4 regions of the Pantoea sp. nfd-35 genome follow, and region 4 is predicted to be linked to each of the others. Evidence: predicted binding sites of a transcription regulator. Region 4 holds the regulator's gene; each other region holds the start of a gene.
The links. The regulator PurR, encoded in region 4, represses purine synthesis genes. The targets are predictions, from matches to a motif close to CANGCAAACGTTTGCNTG.

Region 1 (8,062 bases), 1.3 Mb from region 4:
CGTCGTCAATGCGCGGGCAGCAAGACGAATGCCTTTTTCTGACTACTGATACAGGGCGGTTGGGGTTGGCAAGCACCCGATAAGCCCGGAAGGGGCAATGCGCCAATCCCGGCTACCATAACGCCATTTCATTCTTCCCTGGCTGTGGTTAAGATACGAAGACCGTAGCGCTGTTGATGAAAAAACAGAACATTTCCGCTGCTTACCTGTCCAAATCAGGGATTCATTACAGGATTAAGGCATGTTGAACCGGTTTAAAAAGACGCTGCTTGCTGCGCTACTCCCTGCACTGACGTTATCCGGCCCGTTGACCGCCCGTGCGGATATCAGTGATTCGCTGCCGGATATGGGGACCACGGCAGGATCGACTCTGTCGATTAATCAGGAGCTCCAGATGGGCGACTTCTACGTCCGCCAGCTCCGCGCCAGTGCCCCGCTGATTAACGATCCTTTGCTGAATCAGTACATCAACCAACTTGGGCAGCGGCTGGTTTCGCATGCGGACGCCGTTAAAACGCCCTTCCACTTTTTCCTGATTCAGAACGATGAGCTCAACGCCTTCGCCTTCTTTGGTGGCAACGTGGTGTTGCATGCGGCCCTGTTCCGTTTTACGGATAACGAAAGCCAGCTGGCCTCAGTCATGGCCCATGAAATCTCCCACGTCACGCAGCGCCATCTGGCGCGGGCAATGGAAGATCAAAAACGTAATGCCCCGCTCACCTGGGTGGGCGCGCTGGGTTCAATTTTACTGGCGATGGCCAGCCCACAAATGGGCATGGCCGCATTGACCGGTACGCTGGCCGGCACCCAACAGGGGATTATCAGCTTTACCCAAAATAATGAACAGGAAGCCGATCGCATCGGTATTCAGGTGTTACAGCGCGCCGGTTTTGACCCGCAAGCCATGCCTAACTTCCTGCAAAAACTGGCCGATCAGAGCCGCTTTTCTTCGAAGCCTCCGGAAATCCTGTTAACCCATCCCCTGCCTGACAGCCGTCTTGCCGATGCGCGCAACCGTGCAAACCAGATGCGTCCGGTGGTGGTGCAGTCGTCTCAAGACTTTTATCTGGCCAAAGTGCGGTCATTAGGCATGTATTCGACTGGCCGTAACCAGTTAACGGACGAACTGCTTACGCAATATGCTAACGGTAATTCCCGCGAACAGCTGGCCTCGCAGTACGGTAAAGCCGTGCAGTTCCTGCAGGCTAAAAGCTTTGGTGAGGCGAAAAGGATCGTGGCACCGTTACTGGCGAAACAACCTGAAAATGTCTGGCTGCTGGACCTGATGACTGACATTGACATCGGCCTGAATCAACCGCAGCAGGCGATAGCGATGCTGACCGCGACCCAGGCCTCAAAAACCAGCCCGGTCGTCCAGTTGAACCTCGCTAATGCCTATGTGGAAGCGAAACAGCCGGCGAACGCCAGCCGCATTCTCAACCGCTATACCTGGACTCATAAAGACGATACCAACGGATGGGATCTGCTGGCCCAGGCTTCCGCGCAGCAGGGGCTGACAGATGAGGAGCTCTTTGCCCGCGCCGAAAGTCTGGCGCTGAGCGGCCAGCTGGATCAGGCCATTAGCGCCCTAAGCCGGGCCAGTTCACTGGTGCCGCTCGGCAGCCTGAAACAGGCCCGTTACGATGCCCGCATCGACCAGCTACGCCAGCTCCAGCAACGCTTTAAGCAGTATCAACGAGGATAAACAGTATGGTGACCTTTTATCATAATCCACGCTGCAGCAAGAGCCGGGAAACCCTGGCGCTGCTAGCAGAGCGCGGCATCGCCCCGGAGATCGTGCACTATCTGGACACGCCGCCGGATCGCCAGACGTTACAGATCCTGCTGCAAAAGCTGGATATGCAAAGTGCCCGTGAGTTAATGCGTCGTAAGGATCCGCTTTATGCGGCGCTGGGGCTGGATCGGCCTGACATCGGGGAAAGCGCGTTGCTGGACGCGCTGCTGGAAAATCCCAAACTGATTGAGCGACCGATTGTGATCAACGGCGATCGCGCCCGCCTGGGACGTCCGCCAGAAGCGGTACTGGAAATCCTTTAGAGGCCAAGGGTTTCTTTTACGAAGGGAATCGTCAGCTTACGCTGGGCGCTAATGGATGCGCTGTCGAGACGATCCAACGTATCAAACAGCGTGCGCATTTCTCGGTCAAGGCGCTTTAGCAAAAAGCGCCCGACGTCTTCAGGCAGTTCAAATCCCCGCAGTCCGGCGCGCAGCTGTAAAGCCTGCAGTTTATCCTCATCGGAGAGCGGCTGTAGACGATAAATCTGCCCCCAGTCGAGGCGCGATGCCAGATCGGGCAGATGCAGATTGAGCTGACGCGGTGGACGATCGCCGGTAATAAACAACCGGGTATTGCCGGTTTCCAGAATGCGGTTATAAAGATCGAAAATCGCCATTTCCCAGGCCTCTTCTCCCGCAATGCACTGAATATTATCGATGCAAACCAGTGGCAGTTGCTCCATGCCTTCCAGCACGTCCGGGACAAACCAGGTGCGTTTATCGAGCGGCACATAGCCCACGGCTTCGCCGCGTGCAGACATTTCAGCGCAGGCGGCATGCAGCAGATGGCTGCGACCGCCCCCTTCACGAGACCAGAAATAAAGATAGCTGCCATGTTGCTGGCTAAGCGCACCCTTAATCGCGGCAATAAGCGAGGGGTTTTCACCCGGCCAGAAGCTGGCGAAGGTTTCGTCGTCAGGTAAATAGAGTGGCAATGACAATTGTGCCGGCGTGTTCAGAAGCACCTCAGCAAGAGAACAAGCAAAAATCGGGGCAAGTCTATCATAGTTTTCGGCCAGAGATGAATCGGGCATCCCTGCCCGACTTTTGACCGCTGACGGTGGGATTACGACTCGCGGTTGTCTTCCGCATCCAGAATCACTTCTTCTGGACGCAGGAGGGAAATGACGCGAAAAATTAAGGCCAGCGCAACGCCGACCAGCGTGGCCAGCGCCATGCCTTTCAGCTCGGCAGCCCCGATATGTACTTTCGCCCCGCTGACGCCAATAATCAGGATAACGGAGGTCAGAATCAGGTTTTGCGCTTTGTTGTAATCCACTTTGGACTCAATCAGGACACGGATACCTGACGCGCCGATAACGCCATACAGCAGCAGGGATACGCCGCCCATCACCGGCACCGGAATCGCCTGAATAGCGGCCGCCAGTTTGCCGACGCAGGAGAGTAAAATCGCGAAAATGGCCGCGCCGCCAATCACCCAGGTACTGTAAACGCGGGTAATCGCCATGACGCCAATGTTTTCGCCGTATGTCGTGTTCGGGGTGGATCCAAAGAACCCGGAAATGACCGTCGATAAGCCATTGGCGAACATGGAACGATGCAGTCCGGGATCGCGCACCAGATCTCTTTTAACGATATTCGCCGTCACGACCAGGTGGCCCACATGCTCAGCAATGACCACCAGAGCGGCGGGCAGAATGGTCAACATGGCAATCCATTCAAAGCGCGGCGTATAAAACGTCGGTAAGGCAAACCAGTGCGCCTGTTCAACGCCGCTCCAGTCCACGATGCCCATGAAGGCGGAAAGCGCGTAACCGGCCAGCACACCGATCAGGATAGGAATGATCGCCATAAATCCACGGAACAAAACCGATCCAAAAACGGTAACCGCCAGGGTCACCAGCGAAATCAACACGGTTGTGCCGTTTGGCGACTGGCCTTCGGCTGGAAGCAGCCCCGCCATATTCGCGGCCACGCCAGCCAGTTCCAGACCAATGACGGCAACGATGGCCCCCATTGCTGCTGGCGGAAACATCACGTCCAGCCAGCCTGTTCCGGCTTTTTTAACGATCAGCGCGACAAGGCAGAACAACACGCCACACAGAATAAAACCGCCCAGCGCTACTTCATAACCCAGCGGCAGCAGGAGCAACACGGGTGAAATAAAGGCAAAGCTGGAACCCAGATAGGCGGGGATTTTTCCCTTACAAATAAACAGGTACAGCAGCGTACCGATACCGTTAAACAGCAATACCGTCGCCGGATTGATGTGGAACAGAATTGGCACTAACACGGTGGCGCCAAACATGGCGAACAGATGCTGCAGGCTGAGCGGAATCGTTTGCAGTAATGGCGGCCGTTCGCTAACGCCGATAGCGCGACGAGTCATTAAAAGTCCCCTTGAGTGAGTGGTCTGTTTTCAGGCAAAAAAAAGCCGACTCTCTGGTCGGCTGGTTCATTTCTTTATGTGTTACAACAGAAAAAAGCGGCTCGGCCTGCTGCTGCAGGCTGAAAACAGCGTGATGCATGGCGCCGCGGATTTTCATCATTACTTGGTGCCGAAGATTTTATCACCGGCATCACCCAGGCCTGGGATGATATAACCCTTGTCGTTAAGCCCCTGATCCACAGAAGCGGTGTAAAGCTCCACATCCGGATGCGCTTTTTCCAGCGCGGCAATCCCTTCAGGTGCCGCAACCAGCACCAGCACTTTGATACTGCTGCAGCCCGCTTTCTTTAACAGGTCTATCGTGGCAATCATTGAGCCGCCCGTGGCCAGCATGGGGTCAACCACCAGTGCCAGGCGCTCTTCGATATTCGAAACCAGTTTCTGGAAGTAAGGCACCGGCTCCAGCGTTTCTTCATCACGGTAGACGCCAACAACGCTGATGCGCGCGCTGGGTACGTGCTCCAGTACGCCTTCCATCATGCCCAGACCGGCACGCAGAATAGGCACGACGGTGATTTTTTTACCTTTGATTTGATCAACCTGAACCGGGCCATTCCAGCCCTCAATGGTGACCTTTTCGGTTTCCAGATCGGCGGTCGCTTCATACGTCAGCAGACTGCCGACTTCAGAGGCCAGCTCGCGGAAACGCTTTGTACTGATATCATGCTCACGCATCAGTCCCAGTTTATGTTTGACCAGCGGGTGTTTGACTTCCACGATCTTCATTGTTGTTCTCCCGGAGTGAGTTGAGCTAAAAAAAAATCGCGGGATTATACCGCCTTTTCGCCGCAGTGCCACATGTGCTTGCGCAATCAGAGGCATTTTGTCATGGCAAAGTAAGGATTGATGAAAATCGCCGGGGACGCAATCTGAGACTCGCAAACGTTTGCCTGCGCTGGTAGAATTGCCGCGCTTTATATTAAACCACCAACCGCAACTCGCGTGGGGACCTCGCAGTGACCGACAAGACCTCTCTCAGTTACAAAGACGCCGGTGTTGATATTGATGCTGGTAACGCTCTGGTTGACCGTATTAAAGGCGTAGTGAAAAAGACGCGTCGCCCGGAAGTCATGGGTGGACTAGGCGGCTTCGGTGCGCTTTGTGCGCTGCCGCAAAAATACCGTGAACCCGTGCTGGTCTCCGGCACCGACGGCGTAGGCACCAAACTGCGTCTGGCGATGGATCTTAAGCGCCACGATGCTATCGGCATTGATCTGGTCGCGATGTGTGTCAACGATCTGGTGGTACAAGGCGCTGAACCGCTCTTCTTCCTGGATTACTACGCCACCGGCAAACTGGATGTGGATACCGCGTCGGCGGTCATCACCGGTATCGCCGAGGGTTGCCTGCAGTCAGGCTGTGCACTGGTGGGCGGCGAAACGGCCGAAATGCCGGGCATGTATCATGGCGAAGACTACGACGTGGCCGGCTTCTGCGTTGGCGTCGTTGAGAAATCAGAAATCATTGACGGCAGCAAAGTGCAGGACGGCGATGTCCTGATCGCATTAGGCTCCAGCGGCCCGCACTCCAATGGTTATTCTCTGGTGCGCAAAATTCTGGAAGTCAGCGGGACCGATCCGCAGGTTGAGCAGCTCGAAGGCAAACCGCTGGCCGATCATTTGCTGGAACCTACCCGCATTTATGTCAAAAACATTCTGAGCCTGATCGAACAGGTCGATGTGCATGCTATCGCGCATCTTACCGGCGGCGGCTTCTGGGAAAACATTCCACGCGTGCTGCCCGATAACACCCAGGCCGTGATTGACGAAAAAAGCTGGGAATGGCCGGCTGTGTTTAGCTGGATGCAGCAGGCTGGTAACGTCAGCCGTCACGAAATGTACCGTACGTTCAACTGTGGCGTGGGTATGCTGATTGCCCTGAGCCCTGCCGACGCGGATAAAGCCGTTGAACTAATGCGCGCCGCCGGTGAAAATGCCTGGAAAATCGGCGTGATTAAGGCATCAGAAGCGGAAGAGCGTGTGGTCATCACGTCATGAAAAAGCTGGTTGTGCTGATCTCCGGCAACGGAAGTAATCTTCAGTCCATCCTTGACGCCTGTGCAAACGGGCGTATTCACGGCAGCGTCGCTGCCGTGTTCAGTAATAAAGCCTCCGCCTATGGCTTAGTCCGCGCAGAGCGGGCAGGCATTCCGGCTATTGCCCTGGACGCCCGTGACTTTAGCGACCGTGAAAGTTTTGATCGCCAGCTTATGCGTGAGATCGACGCCTGTGCGCCGGATGTTGTGGTGCTGGCAGGATATATGCGCATTTTAAGCCCGGGTTTTGTGGCGCATTATCACGACCGACTGCTGAATATTCACCCGTCGCTCCTGCCCAAATATCCCGGACTGCATACTCACCGCCAGGCCCTGGAAAATGGCGATGCGGAGCATGGCACGTCAGTGCATTTCGTAACGGATGAACTGGACGGTGGTCCGGTGATTCTGCAGGCCAAGGTGCCCGTTTTTGCCGAAGACAGCGAAGCGGACATTACCGAGCGCGTGCAACATCAGGAACATGCCATCTATCCGCTGGTGATTAACTGGTTTGTTGAAGGCCGCCTGGCCATGCGTGAGGGAAAGGCCTGGCTGGATGGTAAGCCGTTACCGCTTCAGGGCTACGCCCACGAGTAACAGGCAGGGAGCCAGGCTCCCTGCCCTTTTCAGCCATAGCGTCCGGTGATGTAATCTTCCGTCCGGCGCACCTTCGGCGTCGTGAAAATCTTGTCTGTTGTGTCGAACTCCACCAGCGATCCCTGATGCATAAAGGCCGTGTAATCCGACACACGTGAGGCCTGCTGCATATTATGGGTCACCAGCACCAGCGTGAAGTGCTGTTTCAGGGTGCTCATCAGTTCTTCGATCACCAGCGTTGAAATCGGGTCCAGCGCCGACGTCGGCTCATCCAGTAACAGCACGTCCGGCTCAATCGCAATGGCGCGGGCGATAACCAGCCTCTGCTGCTGCCCCGTGGAGAGCGTCAGGGCATTCTGTGCCAGCTGATCTTTCACTTCTCCCCATAACGCCGCCGCACGGAGTGCGCGTTCACAGGCCTCATTCAGTACCCGCTTGTCGCGCACGCCCTGCAAGCGCAATCCGTACACCACGTTTTCGTAGACCGACTTCGGAAAAGGATTGGGCCGCTGGAAAACCATACCGACCCGGCGACGCAGCGCAGAGACATCCTGGGCAGGCCGCATGATCGACTGCTGCTCCAGAAGAATCTCGCCGTCGATGCGGCAGTTATCGATCACGTCATTCATACGATTAAAGCAGCGCAGCAACGTTGATTTGCCGCAGCCGGACGGCCCAATCAGGGCGGTAATACGGTTTTTGGGTAGCTGCAGCGAGACATCCTGAAGCACCTGGCGCTCACCATACCAGAGCGAAAGGTGATCAACGGTTAGCGCAATATCAGTTTCGGGCATTGTAGTCATCGTCAGTTATTGAGTCATCAGGCGATAGCGTTCACGCAGACGGTGACGCAGGCCCATGGCTAGCAGGTTCAGCAACAGAATAATGAGCACCAGCAGCAGCGCCGTGGCAAACACCAGCGGCCGGTCGGCTTCGGTATTGGGGCTTTGAAAGGCTAAATCATAAATCTGAAAGCCCAGATGCATAAATTTTCTGTCGAGGTGCAGATAGGGAAACACCGCATCAACCGGCAATTCCGGTACCATTTTTACCACGCCGACCAGCATCAATGGCGCGGTTTCGCCCGCGGCGCGCGCTACCGCCAGAATCAGCCCGGTTAACATCGCCGGAACCGCCATCGGCAGCACCACGTTCCATAAGGTTTCGGCCTGCGTCGCCCCGAGCGCCAGCGATCCCTGTCTCAGGCTGTTCGGTATGCGGGA
Region 2 (8,062 bases), 1.8 Mb from region 4:
GCGCAGTCGGTGATGGTCTTTGACACCTGGGGCGGCGTGTTAACCGGGAACGACTATCGTGAGTTCTCGCTTTACTACATGCATAAAATTGTCGACAGCGTGCTTCATGAGAACGAAGGCCGTCGTGTACCCATCACCTTGTTTACCAAGAATGGTGGTCAGTGGCTGGAAGCCATTGCTGAAACGGGCTGTGATGCACTAGGTCTGGACTGGACTATCGATATCAGTGAAGCCCGCCGCCGTGTCGGCCACAAAGTTGCTTTGCAGGGCAATATGGATCCTTCCATGCTCTATGCACCCCCGGCGCGAATTGAGCAGGAAGTGGCAACGATTCTGGAAGGATTCGGCCAGGGTGAAGGCCACGTTTTCAATCTGGGACACGGCATCCATCAGGATGTTCCACCCGAGCATGCCGGCGTATTTGTTGAGGCGGTGCACCGTCTGTCACGCCAGTATCATTCGGCGTCATAATGGATATCGCCGCTCTTCGCGCGGAGCAACGCCAACGGGCCGCAGAAGTCGTACGGCAGGATGATTTTGACGTGCTGCCGCCACGCTTTATTGGTGGCGCAGACGTCGGTTTTGAGCAGGAAGGCGCAGTGACGCGTGCGGCACTGGTTATTCTTGAATATCCGTCCATGAAGCTGGTGGAATATCGCATCGCGCGCATTGATACCACCATGCCTTACATTCCGGGCTTTCTCTCTTTCCGTGAGTATCCGGCCCTGCTGGCGGCCTGGGACATGCTGGAGCAGAAGCCCGATCTGCTATTTGTCGATGGTCATGGTATCTCACATCCGCGCCGGCTTGGTGTCGCGTCGCATTTTGGGTTGATGGTGGATGTTCCCACTATCGGTGTTGCGAAAAAGCGTCTGTGCGGGCACGTTGAGGCGCTGGATGAAACGCCCGGCAGTCGGCAGCCGTTGATGGATAAAGGAGAACAAATTGGCTGGGTATGGCGCAGCAAGGCACGCTGTAACCCGCTGTTTGTTGCCACCGGACACCGCGTCAGTCTGGACAGCGCTCTGGAATGGGTAGAAAAGTGCACACAGGGCTACCGTTTACCGGAGCCCACGCGCTGGGCGGATGCTGTGGCATCTCGCCGACCCGCATTTCTGCGCTGGCAAAGCGCGCTTTAACACTGTTTGTATGGCGCTTTTGGGTTACACTGCCGCCAGCGAAACGAATAAGAGCTCTGTGTATGTTACAAAACCCTGTACATCTGCGTCTGGCAAAGCTGGAAAGCTGGCAACACCTGACGTTTATGGCTTGCCTGTGCGAGCGCATGTATCCCAACTACGTGGCTTTTTGCCAGCAAACCGAGTTTGCCGATCCTGCACTTTACCGCCGTATTCTGGATCTGATTTGGGAAACGCTGACGGTTAAAGATGCGAAGATCAATTTTGACAGCCAGCTGGAAAAGCTTGAAGCGGCGATTCCCGATGGCGATGCGTTTGAGGTTTACGGTGTCTATCCGGCCATCGATGCCTGCGTGGCATTGAGTGAAGTGCTGCATTCGCAGTTAAGCGGTGAAACGCTTGAACATGCGATTGAAGTCAGCAAGACCTCGATCACCACCGTTGCCATCCTGGAAATGACTCACGAAGGTCGCGAAATGACCGATGAAGAGCTACGAGAAAATCAGGCTGTCATCGACGAATGGGACCTGCAATGGGAGATTTTTCGCCTGCTCGCGGATTGTGAAGAGCGAGACCTCGAATTGATAAAAGGTCTGCGATCTGACCTGCGTGAGGCGGGAATTAGTAACATCGGTATAAAAATTCAGCAATAAGGCGAGAAAACGTGACTTCAGGCCTTAATTAGCGCGCCTGGAGGCTTCACATCAGCCCCCAGTCTGGTCTACATTTGGGGGGCTGAAAATTGTGGCTATCGGTGCGTGCAGGCTGAAGAGTGCCCGAAGCTGGCTTTTCCCTCGCACTCGTTGCTTAGCAAGCGATAAATACACTTTAAGGATAACTTATGAACAAGACTCAACTGATTGATGTGATCGCAGAAAAAGCTGACCTGTCTAAAACCCAGGCCAAGGCAGCGCTGGAATCTACTCTGGCTGCAATCACTGAGTCTCTGAAAGAGGGTGATGCTGTACAACTGGTTGGTTTTGGTACTTTTAAAGTGAACCACCGCGCTGAGCGTACCGGTCGTAACCCACAGACTGGCAAAGAAATCAAAATCGCTGCGGCAAACGTACCTGCATTCGTGTCTGGTAAAGCTCTGAAAGACGCCGTTAAGTAAGACGTCGCACTGCGGTAACGTTTTAAAACAGGGGCGATTTCGCCCCTTTTGTTTAGGGGCCAGCCACCATGACTACGCTGTTTCAGCGATTATCAGCCCTGCTTCTCTCCTCTTTTCTCATTGGGTGTAGTTCAACGCCCGACATTCCGGCTTTCTCGGCCAGCGGTTATCTCGCCGATCGCGGCAGTGTTCGTATCTGGCGCAAGAATACCGATCATCACTCGGTACATATTCGTACGCTCTATAATCCGTTCAACAGCGAAAAAAGTGAAATTACGGACTATCGCTGGCTCGGCGATGATCTGATCAGCGTGGAACGCCAGGTGAAAGGCGAAAAGCCAGACGACGTTACGCTACGCTTTGATCAAGGCGGCAATCTCAATTTTATGCAGCGCCAGCTCGCGACGCGCCGTGAGGCAGTCAGTCCGGATGCGGTTGAGCTTTACAAGTTTGATGCACAACGTATGCGTGAAGTCAGCGATGCGCTGTTAAGTGGGCGGGTGTTTCTGAAACAAGGACACTGGTCAGGTGGAAGCGTTGTGACAACCTGTGAGGGCCAGCAGGTGACGCCGGCTTTCGACAGTTATGCACTGCAGACGCTTACGCACTACCGCCGTGATAAGGCGGAACCCTTGATGATTTCATGGCTGGAAGCGCCTGAAGGCGTGCAGTTGCTGCGTGTGACTCAAAAAGATGAATGCGCGGATGCGCCGGATGAGGCGAATTTCTGAGGCAATAAAAAGGGGCACTGGGTGCCCCTTTGATCATTATTTACGGTTAATGGCACGATAGCCGATGTCGCGTCGGCAGAAACTGCCTTGCCAGGAAATCGGCTTAGCCAGTTCGTAAGCCCGTTTCTGTGCGGCAGCAACATCATCGCCTAGCGCGGTGACGCAAAGAACCCGCCCACCGTTCGTCAAAACCCGATCCTCTTCAAGGCGCGTCCCGGCGTGGAAAACTTTGCCGTCGGCAACCTCTTCCAGCGGCAGACCGTGAATCTGATCGCCGTTATTGTAAGAGCCGGGATAGCCCCCGGCTGCCAGCACCAAGCCCAGTGAAGGGCGGGGATCCCATTGTGAGTCTTTTTGATCAAGCTTGCCTTCACAGGCGGCCAGACACAGATCCACCAGATCCGACTGCAGGCGCAGCATAATGGGTTGTGTTTCGGGATCGCCGAAGCGACAGTTGAATTCGATCACTTTAGGCTGACCAGTCTGATCGATCATCAGCCCGGCATATAAGAAGCCCGTATAGACATTGCCTTCGGCGGCCATGCCACGTACGGTTGGCCAGATAACCTGATCCATAACGCGCTGGTGGATTTCATCGGTCACCACCGGGGCAGGGGAATAAGCACCCATTCCTCCCGTGTTCGGTCCGGTATCGCCGTCGCCCACCCGTTTATGGTCCTGGCTGGTGGCCATTGGCAACACATTCTCGCCATCAACCATCACGATAAAGCTGGCTTCTTCGCCGTCCAGAAACTCTTCAATCACGATACGGTGCCCGGCGTCACCAAACGCATTGCCCGCCAGCATATCCTGCACGGCATCTTCCGCTTCCTGCAGCGTCATGGCCACAATCACGCCTTTACCGGCAGCCAGCCCGTCAGCTTTGATGACAATCGGCGCACCTTTTTCACGCAGGTAAGCCAGCGCAGGGGCGACGTCGGTGAAGTTTTGGTACTCGGCACTGGGGATGTTGTGACGTGCAAGAAAGTCCTTGGTGAATGCTTTAGACCCTTCCAATTGCGCGGCGGCCTGAGTTGGACCAAAGATTTTCAATCCGGCCTCGCGGAACGCATCAACCACGCCTGCCACTAACGGCGCTTCAGGGCCGACAATGGTGAGATCAATCTGTTCACGTTGAGCGAAGGCCAGCAAAGCGGGAATATCGGTGGGGGCAATATCGACGTTCTGCAACGCGGGTTCCAGCGCGGTGCCCGCATTACCAGGTGCGACAAAAATGGTTTCTGCCAGCGGCGACTGCGACGCTTTCCAGGCCAATGCGTGTTCACGTCCGCCGTTACCGATGATTAAAATTTTCATAAAAGGCTCCACAGAATTAATGGCGGAAGTGACGCATGTCGGTAAAGATCATGGCAATACCATGCTCATCTGCTGCCGCAATCACTTCATCGTCGCGGATAGAACCGCCAGGCTGAATCACACAGCTTACGCCCACGGCAGCAGCGGCATCAATGCCATCCCGGAACGGGAAGAACGCATCGGAAGCCATCGCGGACCCTTTTACTTCCAGGCCTTCATCACCCGCTTTAATTCCTGCAATTTTGGCAGAGTAGACGCGGCTCATCTGGCCAGCACCTATGCCGATGGTCATATTGTCGCGCGCATAGACAATGGCGTTGGACTTAACGAATTTCGCCACTTTCCAGCAGAACAGGGCATCACGCAGTTCCTGCTCAGAAGGTTGGCGCTTGCTGACGACGCGCAACTGGCTGGCATCGACCATACCGAGGTCGCGATCCTGAACCAGCAGACCACCATTCACCCGTTTGAAATCAAGGGCAGCCACGCGACCCTGCCAGTCACCGCATACCAGCACGCGGACGTTTTGTTTTGCCGCGGTCACTTTCAGCGCAGCTTCCGTTGCAGCAGGAGCGATGATGACTTCAACAAACTGTCGGCTGATGATGGCCTGGGCTGTCGCCTCATCCAGCTCGCGGTTAAAGGCAATGATGCCGCCGAAGGCAGATGTCGGGTCAGTCTGATAGGCACGCTCATAAGCTGCCAGAATTGACTCACCCACCGCAACACCGCAAGGATTGGCGTGTTTGACAATGACGCAGGCGGGCTCAATAAACTCTTTCACGCACTCAAGCGCGGCATCGGTATCCGCAATGTTGTTATAAGAGAGTGCCTTGCCCTGCACCTGGCTGGCGGTAGCGACCGAGGCTTCCTGCACATTCTCTTCTATATAGAAGGCGGCGTCCTGATGGCTGTTCTCGCCATAGCGCATATCCTGCTTCTTAATGAAGTTGAGATTGAGGGTGCGCGGGAAGCGGCCGGCTGGTTGGCTGGTTTCACCATGATAGGCAGGAACCAGAGTACCGAAGTAGTTAGCGATCATGCTGTCGTACGCGGCGGTATGTTCAAACGCTTTGATTGCCAGGTTGAAGCGGGTTTCGAGCGTCAGTGAGTTCTGATTGGCGTCCAGCTCAGCGATAATGGCCGGATAATCGCTGCTCTTAACGACAATCGCCACGTCTTTGTGATTCTTGGCCGCCGAGCGCACCATTGTCGGGCCGCCAATATCAATGTTCTCAACGGCGTCTTCCAGTGAGCAATCTGGTTTTGCGACGGTTTGGGCAAAGGGATAAAGATTGACGACCACCATATCAATCGGGCTGATAGCATGCTGCGCCATCACCGCATCATCTTGTCCACGACGTCCTAAAATGCCGCCATGGACTTTCGGGTGCAGTGTTTTAACGCGTCCATCCATCATTTCCGGGAAGCCGGTGTAGTCAGACACTTCTGTGACGGGAAGTCCCGCCTCTGCGAGCAGGCGAGCGGTACCACCTGTGGAGAGCAGCTCAACACCGCGCTGAGAGAGTGCCTGAGCAAATTCGAGGATGCCGGCTTTATCAGAAACACTGAGCAGGGCGCGGCGTAAAGGACGAGGTTGTTGCATGGTGGTTTTATCCCTTGGCTTTGATTCGCGTAAATAAGAGCGTTACATCAAGCTTGCGTGCTTACTTTTCTCTATATAGAGCAGCAAAAGCGTAAAAACTTCAGGTAACGCCCCGAAAAGGGGCATCCATTGCGTTGCGGGGCATTGTAGCGAAAACGTTTGCGTGATGCTCGTCTAAATTTGATGCGGCCAGGAATGTGGATAACTTTGTGTGTAACTGCGTATAAGGCGGGGTTTTGCTGTGGAATGCAGCGAACAGTCATTTTTATTGAATTTAGCCCTTGTCAGCCAGAGAGAACTCCCTATAATGCGCCTCCATCGACACGGCACAACGGCTTACGGAATGCGGTGTTGAGAGGGTCAGGCAACTGAGCCGCCGGAGAAAAACTTCTGAAAAAGAGGTTGACTCTGAAGGAGGAAAGCGTAATATACGCCACCTCGCGACAGACGGTTAACCCGCTGTTCGCACTGCTCTTTAACAATTTATCAGACAATCTGTGTGGGCACTCGCAGGATTGATATCAGCGTCTCCGGACGTAAAAAATATCAAAGCCTCACGAGTGAACACATAATGAAATTCATTATGACGTTTTACAGATGAGCACCGCTGAACTGGTTTCAGCAAATCAAACTTAAATTGAAGAGTTTGATCATGGCTCAGATTGAACGCTGGCGGCAGGCCTAACACATGCAAGTCGGACGGTAGCACAGAGGAGCTTGCTCCTCGGGTGACGAGTGGCGGACGGGTGAGTAATGTCTGGGGATCTGCCCGATAGAGGGGGATAACCACTGGAAACGGTGGCTAATACCGCATAACGTCGCAAGACCAAAGAGGGGGACCTTCGGGCCTCTCACTATCGGATGAACCCAGATGGGATTAGCTAGTAGGCGGGGTAACGGCCCACCTAGGCGACGATCCCTAGCTGGTCTGAGAGGATGACCAGCCACACTGGAACTGAGACACGGTCCAGACTCCTACGGGAGGCAGCAGTGGGGAATATTGCACAATGGGCGCAAGCCTGATGCAGCCATGCCGCGTGTATGAAGAAGGCCTTCGGGTTGTAAAGTACTTTCAGCGGGGAGGAAGGCGATGTGGTTAATAACCTTGTCGATTGACGTTACCCGCAGAAGAAGCACCGGCTAACTCCGTGCCAGCAGCCGCGGTAATACGGAGGGTGCAAGCGTTAATCGGAATTACTGGGCGTAAAGCGCACGCAGGCGGTCTGTTAAGTCAGATGTGAAATCCCCGGGCTTAACCTGGGAACTGCATTTGAAACTGGCAGGCTTGAGTCTCGTAGAGGGGGGTAGAATTCCAGGTGTAGCGGTGAAATGCGTAGAGATCTGGAGGAATACCGGTGGCGAAGGCGGCCCCCTGGACGAAGACTGACGCTCAGGTGCGAAAGCGTGGGGAGCAAACAGGATTAGATACCCTGGTAGTCCACGCCGTAAACGATGTCGACTTGGAGGTTGTTCCCTTGAGGAGTGGCTTCCGGAGCTAACGCGTTAAGTCGACCGCCTGGGGAGTACGGCCGCAAGGTTAAAACTCAAATGAATTGACGGGGGCCCGCACAAGCGGTGGAGCATGTGGTTTAATTCGATGCAACGCGAAGAACCTTACCTACTCTTGACATCCACGGAATTTGGCAGAGATGCCTTAGTGCCTTCGGGAACCGTGAGACAGGTGCTGCATGGCTGTCGTCAGCTCGTGTTGTGAAATGTTGGGTTAAGTCCCGCAACGAGCGCAACCCTTATCCTTTGTTGCCAGCGATTCGGTCGGGAACTCAAAGGAGACTGCCGGTGATAAACCGGAGGAAGGTGGGGATGACGTCAAGTCATCATGGCCCTTACGAGTAGGGCTACACACGTGCTACAATGGCGCATACAAAGAGAAGCGACCTCGCGAGAGCAAGCGGACCTCATAAAGTGCGTCGTAGTCCGGATCGGAGTCTGCAACTCGACTCCGTGAAGTCGGAATCGCTAGTAATCGTGGATCAGAATGCCACGGTGAATACGTTCCCGGGCCTTGTACACACCGCCCGTCACACCATGGGAGTGGGTTGCAAAAGAAGTAGGTAGCTTAACCTTCGGGAGGGCGCTTACCACTTTGTGATTCATGACTGGGGTGAAGTCGTAACAAGGTAACCGTAGGGGAACC
Region 3 (8,062 bases), 410 kb from region 4:
GCCGATGCCAGCGCGGAAGAACGCGCGCGTATCCGCCGGGATGAACTTTATACGGCGTTAAGTCACAACCGCGCCCGCCGTAATCAGCTGGAGAAACAGCTCACTTTCTGCGAAGCAGAAATGGACAACCTGCAGAAAAAACTGCGCCAGCTTGAACGTAACTATCACCAGAACCGTGAACAGGTGGTGAGTGCTAAGGCGGGCTGGTGCCTGGTGCTGCGTCTGGTGAAAGATAACGGTGTTGAACGTCGTCTGCATCGTCGTGAACTGGCTTATCTCAGTGGCGATGAACTGCGTTCCATGTCGGATAAGGCACTGGGCGCACTGCGCCTGGCGGTGGCCGATAACGAACATCTGCGCGATGTGCTGCGTTTGTCTGAAGATCCGAAACGCCCGGAACGTAAGATTCAGTTTTTTATCGCCGTGTATCAACATCTGCGCGAACGTATCCGCCAGGATATCATTCGCACGGACGATCCGGTTGAAGCCATCGAGCAGATGGAGATTGAACTCAATCGACTGACGGAAGAGCTGACGGCCCGTGAGCAGACCCTGGCTATCAGTTCACGCAGCGTCGCGAATATTATTCGTAAAACGATTCAGCGTGAACAGAACCGTATCCGCCAGCTGAATCAGGGGCTGCAAACCGTAAGCTTTGGTCAGGTGCGCAGCGTCCGGCTAAACGTCAACGTGCGCGAAACGCATGCCATGCTGCTGGACACCTTGTCTGAAGAGCACGAACAGCATCAAGATCTGTTTAACAGCAACCGACTCACGTTCTCGGAAGCGCTGGCTAAACTCTACCAGCGTCTGAATCCGCATATTGATATGGGGCAGCGTACACCACAAACCATCGGTGAAGAGCTACTGGATTACCGTAACTACCTTGAGATGGAAGTCGAGGTCAACCGGGGTTCAGATGGCTGGTTGCGTGCCGAAAGTGGTGCGCTTTCCACCGGTGAGGCCATTGGTACGGGGATGTCAATTCTGGTCATGGTGGTGCAGAGCTGGGAAGAGGAATCACGTCGCCTGCGCGGTAAAGATATTTCGCCTTGCCGTCTGCTGTTCCTGGATGAAGCCGCACGTCTGGATGCGCGCTCAATCGCGACCCTGTTTGAACTCTGTGAGCGACTGGAGATGCAGCTGGTGATCGCGGCGCCAGAAAATATCAGTCCGGAGAAGGGCACCACCTATAAACTGATGCGTAAAGTGTTTAACAACACCGAGCACGTTCACGTGGTAGGATTGCGGGGCTTCGCGGCCGATCCACTGCCCGTGAAACGCAGCAGCGAAGCCGATCCGGCGAGTGAAACCACGACATAATATTCACGATGCAGAGATAGTCAAAAACAGCGCCATTAGTTAATCTGGTAACGGCATTTGTCACAGGAGGCAAATGCCGTTTTTATTTGTATACTCAATAATATGAGTAACAGCCCGATCGCAGTTGTTTCCTGACAGGCTGCGCGGTAGATCAATGAAGGGGGCAGGGATGTTACTGTATAAACGCTTCAAAATTCATCAGGTTAGTTCGTGGCTGACGCTAGCGCTCACGCTCATTCCCTGTGCAATGGCTCAGGCTGCGATCATCGCCGCGATGCCCGGTACGCACGCGGCGTACGCCACCACATCCGTCAGTGAGAGTCAGCAGAAGATTCGCCAGGCGTTTTCAGGCGACAGCCAGCCTTTTTACGGAGCTTCTCTGGCCGCGCTCTACGCCGCGCGTAACATGCAGCCGATCTGGCAGGATCATGAAGCCGTACAGAAATTTCAGCAGCAGCTGGCGGAGGTTGCCCTCTCCGGCGTGCAGCCGCAGTTTACCCGCTGGGTCGATCGCCTGACCGATCCTGACATCACAGGCTTTGCCCGTGATGTCACGTTGTCTGATGCGATGCTGGGCTATTTGCAGTTTGTCTCCTCGGTGCCTGCTCAGGGAGAAATCTGGCTGTACAGCACCACGCCCTACAAGCTGGCTGTGCCTTCTGTATCCGTGATCAATGCCTGGCAAAATGCCGTCAATGCGGGCAGTTCGGCGGCGTTTGTTAATTCATTGGTGCCGCAGCATCCGCAGTATCCACTCATGCATAAGGCCCTGAAAAGCCTGCTTGAAGATAAACAACCCTGGCCACAAATTAAAAATCGCGACACGTTACGACCTGGACAGGTCAGTGACGATGTGCCGGCGTTGCGGGAAATTCTTCGCCGCAGCGGCATGCTGAGTGCACAGGTAACCGCACCCGCGCCCAATGAGGATGCCGTTCCCACCGCACCTGTTGCCGTCAGCCACAGTGAGCAGCCTGTCGCCGTCAGCCCTTCGGCCGTCACGGTTAACGATATACCTGCTGCGGCACCCGGTGTTCAGGGTAACGTCCAGAATGCTCCCGCTGCGCCCGGCAGTGTGAATGTTTATAACGATGAGCTAGTCGCGGCGGTAAAACGCTTTCAACAGTGGCAGGGGCTGGATGCCGATGGGGCGATTGGCCTGCGTACACGGGAATGGCTGAATGTCTCTCCCCAACAGCGTGCGGCCTTGCTGGCGCTGAATATCCAGCGACTGCGTTTGCTGCCGGATGATATGCACAACGGCATTATGGTGAACATCCCCAACTATTCGCTGAATTATTACAACAACGGCACTAAAGTGCTGTCCTCCCGGGTCATCGTGGGACGACCAGATCGTAAAACGCCGTTGATGCGAAGCGCACTAAATAATGTGGTGTTGAATCCGCCCTGGAATGTGCCGACCAATTTGGTGCGTCAGGACATTATTCCTAAGGTGAAACAGGACCCAACCTATCTGTATAAACATGGATACACGCTGCTGTCTGGCTGGAGCGCCGATTCCGAAGTCATCGATCCCAGCATGATTGACTGGAGTATGGTGTCAGCCTCATCCTTCCCTTACCGCATACGTCAGGCACCGGGGCAAACCAATTCACTCGGTCGCTATAAGTTTAATATGCCAAGCTCGGATGCGATTTATCTGCATGACACGCCGAACCACAATCTGTTTCAGCGCGATATTCGTGCGCTCAGCTCGGGCTGCGTGCGCGTGAATAAAGCTTCGGAACTGGCCGGTATTTTGTTGCAGGATGTCGGCTGGAATGACGCGCGTATCTCTGACACGCTCAAGCAGGGCGATACGCGCTATGTACCCATTCGGCATCGCATCCCGGTTAACTTGTATTATTTAACGGCCTGGGTTGCGGATGACGGCAAAACGCAGTTCCGTACAGATATTTACAATTATGATAATACGGCGCGTTCGGCGAGCCAGGTCTTAAGCCGTGCGCAGCAGTTATTACTCTAATAGTTGATTTTCAATCGTTAGTCGTACGGTATGTCCGTTATTCAGTCCTGTCATTCAGGCGGCTTTATCCGGAGCCGCCTTCCAAACTTGCCCATAATGGGTTGACGTGCTACCGCCATAAAGTTATGGTTCGCCAGTACGTTTTTTGCACATGTCTTTGACTCTGCTTTCAGGTAAACCGCTCCATGTCTACAATCGATTCTTTACGTCGCAAACTGCTGCTTTGCGGAAGTGCCGCTGCCGGCCTGGCCTTACTGCCAGAGACCGCGATGGCTTCACTCTCCACTTCACGCCCGCGGATATTAACGCTCAATAATCTTCACACTGGTGAAACCCTTAAAACGGAATTCTTTAACGGTAAAAGTTACGACAAAAGTGAATTGTCACGCCTGAACCACTTTTTCCGCGACTACCGTGCCAATAAAACCAAAAGTATCGATCCCCACTTATTTGACCAGCTCTATCGCCTTCAGGCGCTGTTAGAAACGCGCAAACCCGTCCAGCTCGTCTCCGGCTATCGCTCACTGGCGACGAACAATATGCTGCGGGAATCCGGGCCCGGTGTGGCAAAACACAGTTATCACACCAAAGGCCAGGCGATGGATTTCCACATTGAAGGGGTGACGCTGGCGAATGTTCGCAAAGCCGCATTAAAAATGCGTGCCGGTGGTGTAGGATATTATCCCAGCAGCAACTTTGTACATATTGATACCGGTCCCGTCAGGCACTGGTAGTAACGTCGGCAACGCTGCGGGTGCCGACCATGGAGCGTTATGAATTATCACATTATCCCCGTCACCGCCTTCGCCCAGAACTGTTCGGTTATCTGGTGCGAAACCACGCGTGAATCGGCCCTGGTGGACCCGGGTGGCGATGCCGATACCATCAGGCAAACGCTGGCGCAGCTTGATTTGAAGCCTGCACAGATTCTGCTTACGCATGGTCACCTCGATCATGTTGGGGCAGCGGCAGAACTGGCTGCATTCTGGCAGGTGCCGCTGGTCGGCCCGCAAAAGCAGGATGCTTTCTGGCTGGAATCCTTACCTACTCAAAGCCAAATGTTTGGGCTGGAATATTGTGCCCCGTTGACGCCGGATCGCTGGCTGGAGGAGGGGGATACCGTTCAGGTTGGTCAGGTCACGCTTGATGTGCTGCACTGTCCCGGACATACGCCGGGGCACATTGTATTTTTTGATGCCAAAGGCCGCTTACTGGTCTCAGGTGATGTGATCTTTAGCGGCGGCGTCGGGCGTACCGACTTCCCGCAGGGTAATCATCAACATCTCATCGATGCGATAAATAATAAGCTGCTGCCGCTCGGCGACGATGTGACGTTTTTACCCGGTCACGGGCCTGTGTCAACGCTGGGGCGTGAACGTCTGACCAATCCTTTCCTGCAATAAAAAATGGGCCAGAGTGGCCCATTTTTTTATACGCGATGCGCTTAAAGTACGGCGACAATCGCCTCGCACAGTGCAGACATATTATCTGGTGTCATACCGGCAACGTTTACGCGGCCTGAATTAACGGCATAAACCCCAAACTCCTCGCGCAGGCGAATGACCTGATCTTTGGTCAGCCCACTGAACGAGAACATGCCATTCTGCTTAATGATAAAGCTGAAGTCCTGCTGCGCGCCTTTATCCGCCAGGGTGTTCACAAACAGTTGGCGCATGCGCTGGATACGCTGACGCATATCAGACAGCTCTTGCTGCCAGATAGTGCGGAGCGCGTCGTTGCCCAGAATCGTGGCCACCACGGCCGCACCGTGTGACGGCGGGTTAGAATAGTTGGCGCGGATGGTGTATTTCACCTGGCTGAATGCGGTGTCGGCCGTCGCGGCATCGCCCGCAACCAGCGTAATCGCACCCACACGTTCGTTATACAGGCCGAAGTTCTTGGAATAAGAACTGGCGACAATCAGTTCCTGATGGCTGGCCGCAAAAATGCGCAGACCTTCAGCATCCTCTTCCAGACCACGGGCAAAGCCCTGGTAGGCAAAGTCAAACAGGGGCAGCCAGCCGTTAGCCAGAGAGAGCTGTGCCAGCTGTTGCCACTGCTCTGCAGTAGGATCGATACCGGTCGGGTTATGGCAGCAGCCATGGAACAGCACCACATCACCGGCTTTCACCTCTTTCAGTGAGGCCAGCATGCCGTCAAAATCCAGGGTATGGTTTGCTGCGTCATAGTACTGGTATTCGCATACCTCAAGCCCGGCGGCATTAAACACGTTTTTGTGGTTCGGCCAGCTCGGGTTGCTCACCCACACGCGCTTAACGGACGTCTGAGTAGACAGGAAATCCGCGGCGACGCGCAGTGCACCTGTACCGCCCGGCGTCTGTGCCGTGCGGGCTCTGCCCGCCGCGATCAGGGCATTGCCTTGACCAAATAACAATTCCTGCGTGCAGTGCGCGAAATCTGGCAGACCGTCAATGCTCAGGTAATTTTTGCTGGTTTCGTGTTCAAGCAGGTACTGCTCTGCTTTCTTAACGCTGGTGAGCACCGGGGTTTTTCCGGTTTCATCTTTGTAAACACCAATACCGAGATTGATTTTATTGGGGCGGTCGTCGGCACGAAAGAGATCGGCCAGGCCAAGAATGGGGTCAGCGGGTGCAGCAGAGATCGATTCAAACATGAGTCGGGTCCAGTAGCGTGAACTTTAGCAAATGAACCATCAGGTTAACGTCAGCACGGCGAAATGCCAACCGTTTGCGATAAAATTCATCGTCTGTGCGACAGAATTACCCGTTCTAATGTTAACAGTGGGATAGCGCGGGGCTGAGTGCGAGGAAACGGCAATAAAAAACGGAGCCGAAGCTCCGTTTTTTGTACTGCATCAACAAACTTAGAACTGGTAAACCACACCAACACCAACTACGTCATCGTTAGGAATGCCGAGTGGGTTGTTTTTGTCCAGCTGGTTGATTTTGTAATCAACGTAGGTGGCCATGTTTTTGTTGAAGTAGTAGGTGGCGCCCACATCGAAGTATTTGTAGATATCAGCATCGCCGATACCTTCGATGTCTTTGCCTTTAGACTGAACGTAGGCCAGTGAAGGACGCAGACCAAAATCAAATTGATACTGAGCAACCATCTCAATGATTTGAGCTTTGTTTGCAAAGGCAGGTGCGGTAGTTGTTGGGCCAGTAACGATTGAAATTGGTGCTGCATTACGCATTTCACCATACATCGCTGCCAGATAAATATTGTTAGCATCATATTTCAGAGCGGTTGCCCAGCTTTCAGCATGTTTGCCAGCACCAACGATATTACCGTTGGCTGCAACACCCTGAGCCTGCGAGTCAGTACGATCGCTGCTGCTATATGCACCCACAATGCCTACACCGATAGGTGAGGTGTAAGATGTTGATGCACCCCAGCCATCGCCATTTGCTCTACGATCGGCGCGGTTTGAATTCTCATTTTTGCCCTGGTACTGAAGCGCGAAGTTCCAACCATCAACCAGACCAAAGAAGTTGCTGTTGCGATAGGTCAACAGACCGCCGCTACGGCCATTCATGAAGTTGTCTGAGTTACCTGAGTCACCACCGAATACTGGCAGCATATCGGTCCAGCCGATTGCATCATAAACCACACCGTAGTTACGGCCGTAGTCGATTGAACCTGCATCACCGAATTTCAGACCAGCGAAGCCCAGACGGGTTTTGTTGTCAGTTTGCGCATCAGAACCTTCAGAGTTATTGCCCTGAATGTTGTATTCCCACTGACCGTAACCGGTCATCTGGTCATTAATCTTGGTTTCGCCTTTGAAGCCGAAGCGAATATAAGTCTGATCGCCGTCATCACCTGCGTTATCAGAGAACTGGTGACGCGCATCCACTTTACCGTACAGGTCCAGCTTATTGCCGTCTTTGTTATAAACTTCTGCTGCGTTGGCTGCGCCGGCGGCGAGCAGAGCAGGGATAACCACTGCCAGAATGTTGCGCTTCATCATTATTTATTACCCTCATTGGAGTTATTTGGACACCTGCCACTGCCGTCAAGAAAACTTTACGTGAACCTTGAAAGAAGTTTGGTGTCTCCTGTGTCTGCACGCATCTTTCCATCCCCCATCGGGTAATTCTACTGCGAAAATGCTACAAAAGTCGTAATCTTGTTTCAGATATAAAAAATGTATTACAAAATGTAAAAATAACGGAACTTTGTGAGTCATATCAAAATTTACAAAAATAAAAAAAGGCCGGCGATGCCGACCTCTTTATATATATGAATTTCTTATATTTAATTCTGAAAATCAGAAGCTCGCGTTGCGTGGCGTCCGTGGGAAGGGGATAACATCTCTTACATTTTGTACGCCGGTGACATAGGCGATCAAACGTTCGAAACCTAATCCAAACCCTGAATGTGGCACGGTGCCATAGCGACGCAGATCGCGATACCACCAGTAATCTTCTTTTTTCAGCCCCATCTCTTCCAGACGCGCATCCAGCACATCCAGACGTTCCTCACGCTGAGAACCGCCGATAATTTCACCGATACCCGGCGCTAACACATCCATCGCGGCCACGGTTTTCCCGTCGTCGTTAAGGCGCATATAGAATGCCTTGATATCTTTCGGATAGTTTTTCACCACCACCGGCGCTTTAAAATGCTTCTCGGCAAGATAACGTTCATGTTCAGAGGACAGATCGATGCCCCACGACACCGGGTTCTCAAAGGTCTGCCCGCAGTTCATCAGGATATCGACGGCATCGGTATAATCGACCTGGGCGAAATCGGTGGTAACAAAAC
Region 4 (8,062 bases):
GTGGCACCACGATCATTGCCTTTGTTGAAGATCCAGACGGTTATAAAATCGAACTGATCGAAAATAAACATGCCGGACACGGCCTCGGCAGCTAAGCCGTCAACATCAGCCCGCGCAACGCGGGCTGATTCTTGCTTCCCTTACCTGTACCTGCTGCAGACGGGGCGCTTTTTTGGCATACTACGCGCTGCCCTTTTTCTGCAATGAGATCCTGATGTCTGAATCGTCTTCCCCCAACGCACTCAATCAACGCTTTCGTGGTTTCTATCCCGTGGTTATCGATGTGGAAACGGCGGGCTTCAATGCGCAAACCGATGCGCTGCTGGAAGTCGCGGCCATTACGCTGAAAATGGATGACGAGGGTTGGCTTCATCACGACCAGACACTGCATTTTCATGTTGAACCTTTTGTCGGCGCTCTGCTGCATCCGGAAGCCCTTGCCTTTACCGGCATCGATCCCAGCAATCCGTTACGGGGCGCGGTGAGCGAATACGAAGCCTTGCATGCCATTTTTAAACTGGTGCGCAAAGGCATTAAAGATACCGGGTGCAATCGCGCGATCATGGTGGCGCATAATGCCACCTTCGATCTTAATTTTATGAATGCCGCCGCCGAACGCGCCAGCCTGAAACGGAATCCGTTTCATCCTTTTGCCACTTTCGACACGGCCGCTCTGAGCGGGTTAGTGCTGGGTCAGACGGTACTGGCCAAAGCCTGCAAAGCGGCCGGGATGGAATTTGACAGCAGTCAGGCGCACTCTGCGCTGTATGACACGCAGCAAACGGCCACGCTGTTCTGCGAACTGGTCAATCGCTGGAAACGTCTGGGAGGCTGGCCGCTGGCTCTAGCGGAAGAAGCAACAGAAGATCAGGGCGCGGCGGAGTAAACGCCCGTTAAACGAAGAAAAGGCCGACGATGTCGGCCTTTTTTATTATTCCGCTTCTTTAAACTTCTCAGCGGTTTCTTTGACCAGCGGTTGTAATTCGCCACGCTGGAACATCTCAACAATAATGTCGCAGCCGCCAACCAGTTCGCCATCGACCCACAGCTGAGGGAAGGTTGGCCAGTTAGCATACTTTGGCAGCTCTGCGCGAATATCCGGGTTCTGCAGAATATCCACGTAAGCGAAGCGCTCACCACAGGCAGACAGCGCCTGAACCGCCTGGGCAGAGAAACCGCAGCTTGGCAGTTTCGGCGAACCTTTCATGTACAGCAGGATCGGGTTTTCTGCGATCTGGCGCTGAATTTTTTCTACAGTACTCATTATTGCCTTCCTTAATTCGTCACTTCGTGTTTCTTTATTGTAGCGACTTCCCTTCAGGACTGAAAATGAGATTTTCTTCCCGTTAGGGCAAACCGCCATGTTTGTTAAGTCCGCTTGCGCGCTATCCACCCGCTCATCGGGACCCAAAAGGTGAATGCATTAATAATTTGCAATAATTTTGCTGAGTTAACCTGCTGAAATTGCTTATTTATGCCTGCTTTTTACCCAAGTTATTAATTAATAAAAAAAGGACTTACTGTTTTAAAAAAAACTGGACTAGAATGTCTTCGGCGCTGATCGTTGATCAGATTTTTCTTAACCTTGTCAGATATCTGTTGAACCTGACAGCTTAACCAGTAAACGGACTATGCGTTCAATTATTACGCTTCTTATTCTGGCTTTTGCGCAACTGTTCTTTAACGTCGCCTCTGCATCACCGCAGGCGCCGGTTAAGGCCAGCTTGCATAAGGTAGAGAAAAAAAGTGCGCGCGAAGATGAGCGGCGCAAGCGACGCACGGTTAAAGCGTCGGCGAAAAAAAGCCGTTCCTCCGCAGAGCAGAAATCCAGCAAAACGCTTAAAACCAGTAAAAATCCCTCTCACGCGGTTGCCTCTCACAAAACCCTGACCAAAGCGACTGATTCACACAAGAAGCTCACCAAAAAAGTGGCCGCCAACGCCACCAGCAAGAAACGCTATGGTCATCAACGCGCGGTGAAGGTGGCGAAAGCGGACAGCAAGGATACCGGCACCATCAAAATGAGCAACGCACACCGTCAGCGCTATCAAAAAGCACGTGAAACGGCGATGGCAAAACTGATGGGACAGCTGGGCAAGCGCTACCAGTGGGGCGGAAAATCGCCGCATACCGGTTTCGACTGCAGCGGCCTGGTGTGGTACGCCTACAAAGATGTGGTGAAATTTAAAATTCCGCGTACTGCAAATGAAATGTATCACCTGCGGGATGCCGCGCCGGTGAATCGGGAAGCGCTGGAGAAAGGCGATCTGGTGTTTTTCCGCATCAACGGACGTGGCACGGCCGACCACGTGGGTGTTTACCTGGGTAACGGTAAATTTATTCAGTCACCGCGTACCGGAAAGGACATTCAAATCAGTGCGTTAAGCGAAGATTACTGGCAGCGCCACTATATTGGTGCGCGTCGCGTCATGACGCCAAAAACCGTTCGCTAAACGTCACTCCTCCGTCATACCGACGGAACGCAGCCGGGACAGGGAAACCTTCCCGGCTTTTTTATTAGTTCAGAATGGCGGTAAAGCTGAACGCAATAATCATCAACAGTGCAGCCGCCGTGGTCATCAATGACAGTTTCAGATCGGTACTCATCACAACTCCTTAGGCACAATTTTAGTAGGGGTTAAGCATTTTCCCACACGCGTGGGTAAAAATCTCGTTTTATCCGCGCAGCCTTGTTAGAATCCCCTCTTTGTTGCGCAACAGCGCGCAACATCGGTTGCGTCAGCACCCTTTTCAACCGTTATTTCCTGCCCCGATGCCCCATAACCGGTCAGAAAAACGATTTTTTTGCAGAAATAACCGTCCGCTGACGCAAACGTTTAACAACATGCTTATCAACAGGTTAGATAAGCCCGGGAGTTCGATTTTCATGGCAACAATTAAAGATGTGGCGAAACGTGCAGGCGTCTCTACCACAACCGTTTCTCACGTCATCAATAAGACGCGCTTTGTCGCAGAAGATACCCGCGAAGCGGTCTGGGAAGCGATTCGGGAATTACATTATTCACCCAGCGCCGTAGCACGCAGCCTGAAGGTGAATCACACCAAAACGCTGGGCCTTTTGGCCACCTCCAGCGAGGCGCCCTATTTCGCTGAAATTATTGAAGCCGTGGAGAATCACTGCTTTGATAAAGGCTACACCCTGATTTTAGGCAACGCGCATAACGACCTGCAAAAACAGCGTGCCTACCTCTCGATGATGGCGCAGAAGCGCGTCGATGGGCTGCTGGTCATGTGTTCTGAGTACCCGGATGATTTGCTGCAAATGCTGGAAGCCAACCGCAATATTCCCATGGTGGTCATGGACTGGGGCGAATCCCGTGCCGATTTTACTGACACGGTGCTGGATAATGCGTTTCAGGGCGGTTATCTGGCCGGCCGCTACCTCATCGAACGCGGGCATCGCGATATTGGCGCCATTCCAGGGCAAATGGAACGTAACACCGGTGGTGGCCGTCATGCCGGTTTCCTCAAGGCGCTGGAAGAAGCCGGTATTCAGCCGCGTTCAGAGTGGATTGTGCAGGGCGATTTCGAGCCTGAATCCGGGTATCAGGCTATGCAGCAAATTCTGTCGCAGAAGCAGCGCCCAAGCGCGGTGTTCTGCGGTGGCGATATTATGGCCATGGGCGCTATCTGTGCCGCCGATGAAATGGGCCTGCGCGTCCCGCAGGATATTTCGGTGATTGGCTACGATAATGTGCGCAACGCACGCTATTTCACGCCTGCACTGACTACCGTGCACCAGCCAAAAGCGCAACTGGGGGAGAAGGCTCTGGAGATGCTGCTGGACCGCATTACCAGCAAGCGTGAAGAGTCGCAAACCATCGAAGTGCATCCGACACTGATTGAGCGACGCTCTGTAGGCTACGGTCCCTATCGCGACTACCGTCGCTAATCCTCGCTCAACCACTCCTGATTGAGCGTTTGCGCATCACCCAGGTAATTGAGCAACCAGCCCAATGCCGGTGATGCGCGATCTTCCGCCCAACTGACGCAGCAGGGACTTTCTGGAAAAGGCTGGGGCAAGTTAAGTTCAGTCACTTCGCCGCTGTCCAGTAGCGGGCGGGCTAAGTGCCCCGGCACCATTGCGACGCACAGCCCGGCCCGGACGCAGTCCAGCCCGGTCTGCCATTCAGGCACCACCAGTCGGCGTTGATTATCCAGAGCCCAGGTCATACGGCGCGGTAACGCGCGCGAGGTGTCTTCCAGCACCAGCGAAGGCCAGTTGCGCAACGCCTCATCATCCAGCCGGGCGACCTGGGTTAACGGATGTTCCCGCGCGACGATGCAGCGCCAGTTCAGGGTTCCCATATCGCGGAAAGCAAACCGCCCGCCCACCGGAATCGCCTGAGTCGCGCCTATTGCGACCTCGACTCTTCCGTCAGCCAGCGCATCCCATACGCCGTTAAACACTTCATAACTGATGTGAAGCTCCATATCCGGAAAGTGGCGATAGAAATCCCTGACGAACTGACGGGTTCGGTGCGGTTTCACAATGCAGTCCACCGCAATCGCGATTTGCCCTCGCCAGCCGTTGGCCAGTTGCTGGCACTGACGGCGCGTGGCATCCATTTTTTTGATGACGCTGCGGCCTTCTCGCACAAAATGTTCGCCCGCAGGTGTCAAAACAACCTCCCGGTGCTGCCGTTCAAACAGCGGTACCGCCAGCCAGGTTTCAAGCTGGCGAACGGTATAGCTTATGGCAGAAGGCACACGGTGTAACTCCTGGGCCGCGGCACTGAAACTGCCGCCACGCGCGACCGCATCAACCACTTCAAGCGCATATTCAGACCACATATCCTGCCTTTAAATTTTTTAACAGCAACAGGCAAATTTTACCGTTTCACAGTATGAAGTACAGCTTTTACACTGCCCCGCGTTTATCCTGCAAAAAAATGAGAATCAGATGTCAGCTTCTAAAGGATTCATTCCCTATCTTGCCGTGCTCAGTATGCTGGGCTTTCTGGCCACCGATATGTACCTGCCCGCCTTCGGGGCCATGCAGCAAAGTTTTAACACCTCCGCCGGGATGATCAGCGCCAGTATGAGCCTGTTCCTGGCGGGTTTTGCCTGTGGTCAGCTGGTATGGGGACCGCTGTCAGATCGTATTGGCCGCAAACCGGTATTGCTGGCAGGACTGAGCCTGTTTGCGCTGGGTTGTGCGGGGATGCTGTGGGTGGACGACGTGGTACTGATGCTGGTGCTGCGCTTCATTCAGGCCATCGGCGTGTGCGCGGCTGCCGTGAGCTGGCAGGCCCTGGTGGTCGATCGCTATCCTCAGTCGCGCGCGAATAAAGTCTTTGCCACTATTATGCCGCTGGTCGCGCTGTCTCCTGCGCTTGCCCCGCTGCTGGGTGCCTGGCTGATTAGCCATTTTCACTGGCGCTCAATTTTTGTCGTTCTGACCGCGATTGCCGCGGCCCTGATCCTGATTACGCTGCGCCTGCCATCGGTACAAACAGCGCGCCGCCCGGCCCCGTCACAGCCCGGTTTTATGACGCTGCTGCGTTCACGCGTCTACAGCGGTAACGTCCTGATGTATTCTGCCTGCTCGGCCAGCTTTTTTGCCTGGCTGACCGGATCACCGTTTATTCTGGCAGCGATTGGCCTGTCGCCTGCTGATATCGGCTTAAGCTATATTCCGCAGACCATTGCTTTCTTAGTCGGCGGTTTTGGCTGCCGTGCGCTCCTTAACCGTTTCAAAGGGGCGCAGTTGCTGCCATGGCTGCTCATCGTCTATAGCCTTAGCGTACTGGCCCTGTTTGCCGTCGCCCTGTCAGGCTCGGTTTCACTCACCGCTTTGCTGGTGCCGTTTTGCGGCATGGCGCTGGCGAACGGGGCGATTTATCCCATCGTCGTATCCAGTGCACTTCTGCCCTTCCCCCATGCGACCGGCAGAGCCGCCGCCCTTCAGAACACGCTGCAGCTGGGCCTGTGCTTTGTCGCCAGCCTGGCCGTATCGGCGGGCCTGACCCAGGCGCTGTTCACCACAACGCTCATCATGGCGGTGACGATTGTACTGGCGCTGGCAGGCTATCAGATGCAGCGCCGCACCGGCGCACAAACTGATATTGCCTCAACGGCACATCCCTGCCAGGATAATCACTGAGGCAACGACTTTTGTCGTCTGAGTGATCAACACGTGACGGGCCCGCCAGCGCCTCCTGTGCCGGGCCCTGATTCGCCGTACCATCATAATAACAATGTTTGACGCAGCCTCATCGCTGTGAAGGTGTCTTTGTGGGCAAATGCACTCTGCTGGCCCCTGCATTGCACCCTTTCTCTGTACGCTTAAGGTTGTCTGGCGCAAGGCGTCATCTGTGACTTTTCTCATAATCCTGAGAAACGGCTCCTGCTCTTTCTCAGGTTCTGACAGTTCTGGTGATGGAGTGGCTATGAGTTCAACATGTGTAGCAGAAGTGAATATCGAACGAAACCATTGGTACCGTATCGTTCATGAGTTATTGCAAAAAGCAGACATCGAAATCAACGGTTCCCGCCCATGGGACATTCAGGTTAAACATCCCGATTTTTTTAAACGCGTCCTGCAAAAGGGCTCCCTGGGGCTGGGCGAAAGTTATATGGACGGCTGGTGGGAGTGCGAAAGGCTGGATATGTTTTTTCATCGGGCGTTGAAACATAAGCTTGATGAGCAGCTTCCTCATCACGTGCAGGATATCGTGCGCATTGCGCTGGCCCGCCTGGTTAACCTGCAGTCGAAAAAACGGGCCTGGCAAGTCGGCAAAGCGCACTATGATCTGGGTAATGACCTTTTTACCCTGATGCTCGATCCTTACATGCAATACTCCTGTGGCTACTGGAAAGACGCCACGACGCTTGAGGCGGCACAGGAAGCCAAACTGGACATGATCTGTCGCAAGCTGCAACTGAAACCCGGTATGACCTTGCTGGATATTGGCTGTGGCTGGGGCGGTCTGGCGGCTTATGCAGCAAGAAACTATGGCGTCAGCGTACAAGGCGTGACGATCTCTGCAGAACAACAAAAGCTGGCGCAGCAACGCTGCGAAGGGCTGGATGTCACTATCCTGCTTCAGGATTATCGCGATCTGAATCAGCAGTTTGACCGCATCGTCTCGGTGGGGATGTTCGAACACGTGGGGCCGAAAAACTACCCAACCTACTTTGCCACGGTCAATCGCAACCTCAAGCCAGACGGAATTTTTCTGCTGCATACCATTGGCGCGCTCAAAACGGATATGCACGTCGATCCGTGGATCGGCAAGTATATTTTCCCGAATGGCTGCCTGCCTTCTTTACGCCATATTGCCGACGTCAGCGAACCGCATTTCATTATGGAAGACTGGCACAACTTCGGCGCTGACTACGACACCACGCTGATGGCCTGGCATGAGCGTTTCCAGCGAGCCTGGCCTGACCTGGCCGGACGTTACGAAGAACGTTTCCGACGCATGTTCTCCTACTACCTGAACGCCTGCGCCGGTGCGTTTCGCGCCCGTGAGATTCAGCTCTGGCAGGTTGTCTTCAGCCGTGGCGTTGAGGGTGGATTGCGGGTGGCGCGATGATTGCGCCCGTTTATGCGCCGTGGCAAGGTCGATATTGTCCGGACCGAACGCGGACGGCAGCCGGTAAGCCAGGTTGCCGCGTTATCTGTCAGCTCCCACCTTCGCAGACGGGAAAATGGCGATCTTAAACCGCAGTCCAGGGCAGCAGCACATTCACGCCGGGCGTTTTCGCCCGGGCAGTTGACACTGCACAGCCGTCAGTCGTCCCGGAAGACGGCGGGCGACACGGCAACCTGCTGGCCTGTGGGCAACGCTTTGGTCACGGCTGGCGTTATTTACCGCTATTTACCGCTGTTAATCCCGATCCGTTTCGGGCTGATCGGCCTGCTCTGCGAGTGCCTTGAGCGCGGCATCTTCACGCTGGGCGAGGACGCGCTCCACCGTGTCCACAATAGCCTGAGTATGGGGATCGATTTCGATGTTAACTCTGTCGCCGAAGGTTTTGGCGCCGAGAGTGGTTCGCTCCAGCGTCTCGGGGATAAGATAAACGCAGAATTTTG

Region 1: purM (phosphoribosylformylglycinamidine cyclo-ligase) is a predicted target of PurR. The motif match lies at 5,083-5,100, and genes of this name have one in related genera.
Region 2: purH (bifunctional phosphoribosylaminoimidazolecarboxamide formyltransferase/IMP cyclohydrolase) is a predicted target of PurR. The motif match lies at 6,056-6,073, and genes of this name have one in related genera.
Region 3: P9J57_RS13510 (amino acid aminotransferase) is a predicted target of PurR. The motif match lies at 6,009-6,026, and genes of this name have one in related genera.

What each region holds. Positions count from the first base shown of each region.
Region 1 is NZ_CP122403.1:1,234,360-1,242,421, reverse strand. It holds gene bepA (beta-barrel assembly-enhancing protease) at 242-1,705, shown strand; gene arsC (arsenate reductase (glutaredoxin)) at 1,711-2,058, shown strand; gene hda (DnaA inactivator Hda) at 2,055-2,831, opposite strand; gene uraA (uracil permease) at 2,864-4,147, opposite strand; gene P9J57_RS05875 (hypothetical protein) at 4,122-4,307, opposite strand; gene upp (uracil phosphoribosyltransferase) at 4,307-4,933, opposite strand; gene purM (phosphoribosylformylglycinamidine cyclo-ligase) at 5,164-6,204, shown strand; gene purN (phosphoribosylglycinamide formyltransferase) at 6,201-6,839, shown strand; gene pstB (phosphate ABC transporter ATP-binding protein PstB) at 6,869-7,642, opposite strand; gene pstA (phosphate ABC transporter permease PstA) at 7,649-8,062, opposite strand, start outside.
Region 2 is NZ_CP122403.1:4,239,687-4,247,748, reverse strand. It holds gene hemE (uroporphyrinogen decarboxylase) at 1-471, shown strand, start outside; gene nfi (deoxyribonuclease V) at 471-1,139, shown strand; gene P9J57_RS19615 (YjaG family protein) at 1,202-1,792, shown strand; gene hupA (nucleoid-associated protein HU-alpha) at 1,981-2,253, shown strand; gene P9J57_RS19605 (DUF1481 domain-containing protein) at 2,322-2,984, shown strand; gene purD (phosphoribosylamine--glycine ligase) at 3,021-4,301, opposite strand; gene purH (bifunctional phosphoribosylaminoimidazolecarboxamide formyltransferase/IMP cyclohydrolase) at 4,318-5,907, opposite strand; rRNA gene P9J57_RS19590 (16S ribosomal RNA) at 6,542-8,062, shown strand, end outside.
Region 3 is NZ_CP122403.1:2,893,171-2,901,232, reverse strand. It holds gene mukB (chromosome partition protein MukB) at 1-1,323, shown strand, start outside; gene ldtD (L,D-transpeptidase) at 1,493-3,310, shown strand; gene mepK (peptidoglycan L,D-endopeptidase MepK) at 3,496-4,044, shown strand; gene P9J57_RS13515 (MBL fold metallo-hydrolase) at 4,084-4,713, shown strand; gene P9J57_RS13510 (amino acid aminotransferase) at 4,755-5,945, opposite strand; gene ompF (porin OmpF) at 6,156-7,265, opposite strand; gene asnS (asparagine--tRNA ligase) at 7,566-8,062, opposite strand, start outside.
Region 4 is NZ_CP122403.1:2,487,306-2,495,367, forward strand. It holds gene gloA (lactoylglutathione lyase) at 1-95, shown strand, start outside; gene rnt (ribonuclease T) at 215-886, shown strand; gene P9J57_RS11570 (Grx4 family monothiol glutaredoxin) at 932-1,267, opposite strand; gene P9J57_RS11575 (C40 family peptidase) at 1,632-2,453, shown strand; gene cydH (cytochrome bd-I oxidase subunit CydH) at 2,518-2,607, opposite strand; gene purR (HTH-type transcriptional repressor PurR) at 2,888-3,913, shown strand; gene punR (DNA-binding transcriptional activator PunR) at 3,910-4,815, opposite strand; gene punC (purine nucleoside transporter PunC) at 4,925-6,127, shown strand; gene cfa (cyclopropane fatty acyl phospholipid synthase) at 6,414-7,562, shown strand; gene P9J57_RS11605 (riboflavin synthase) at 7,857-8,062, opposite strand, start outside.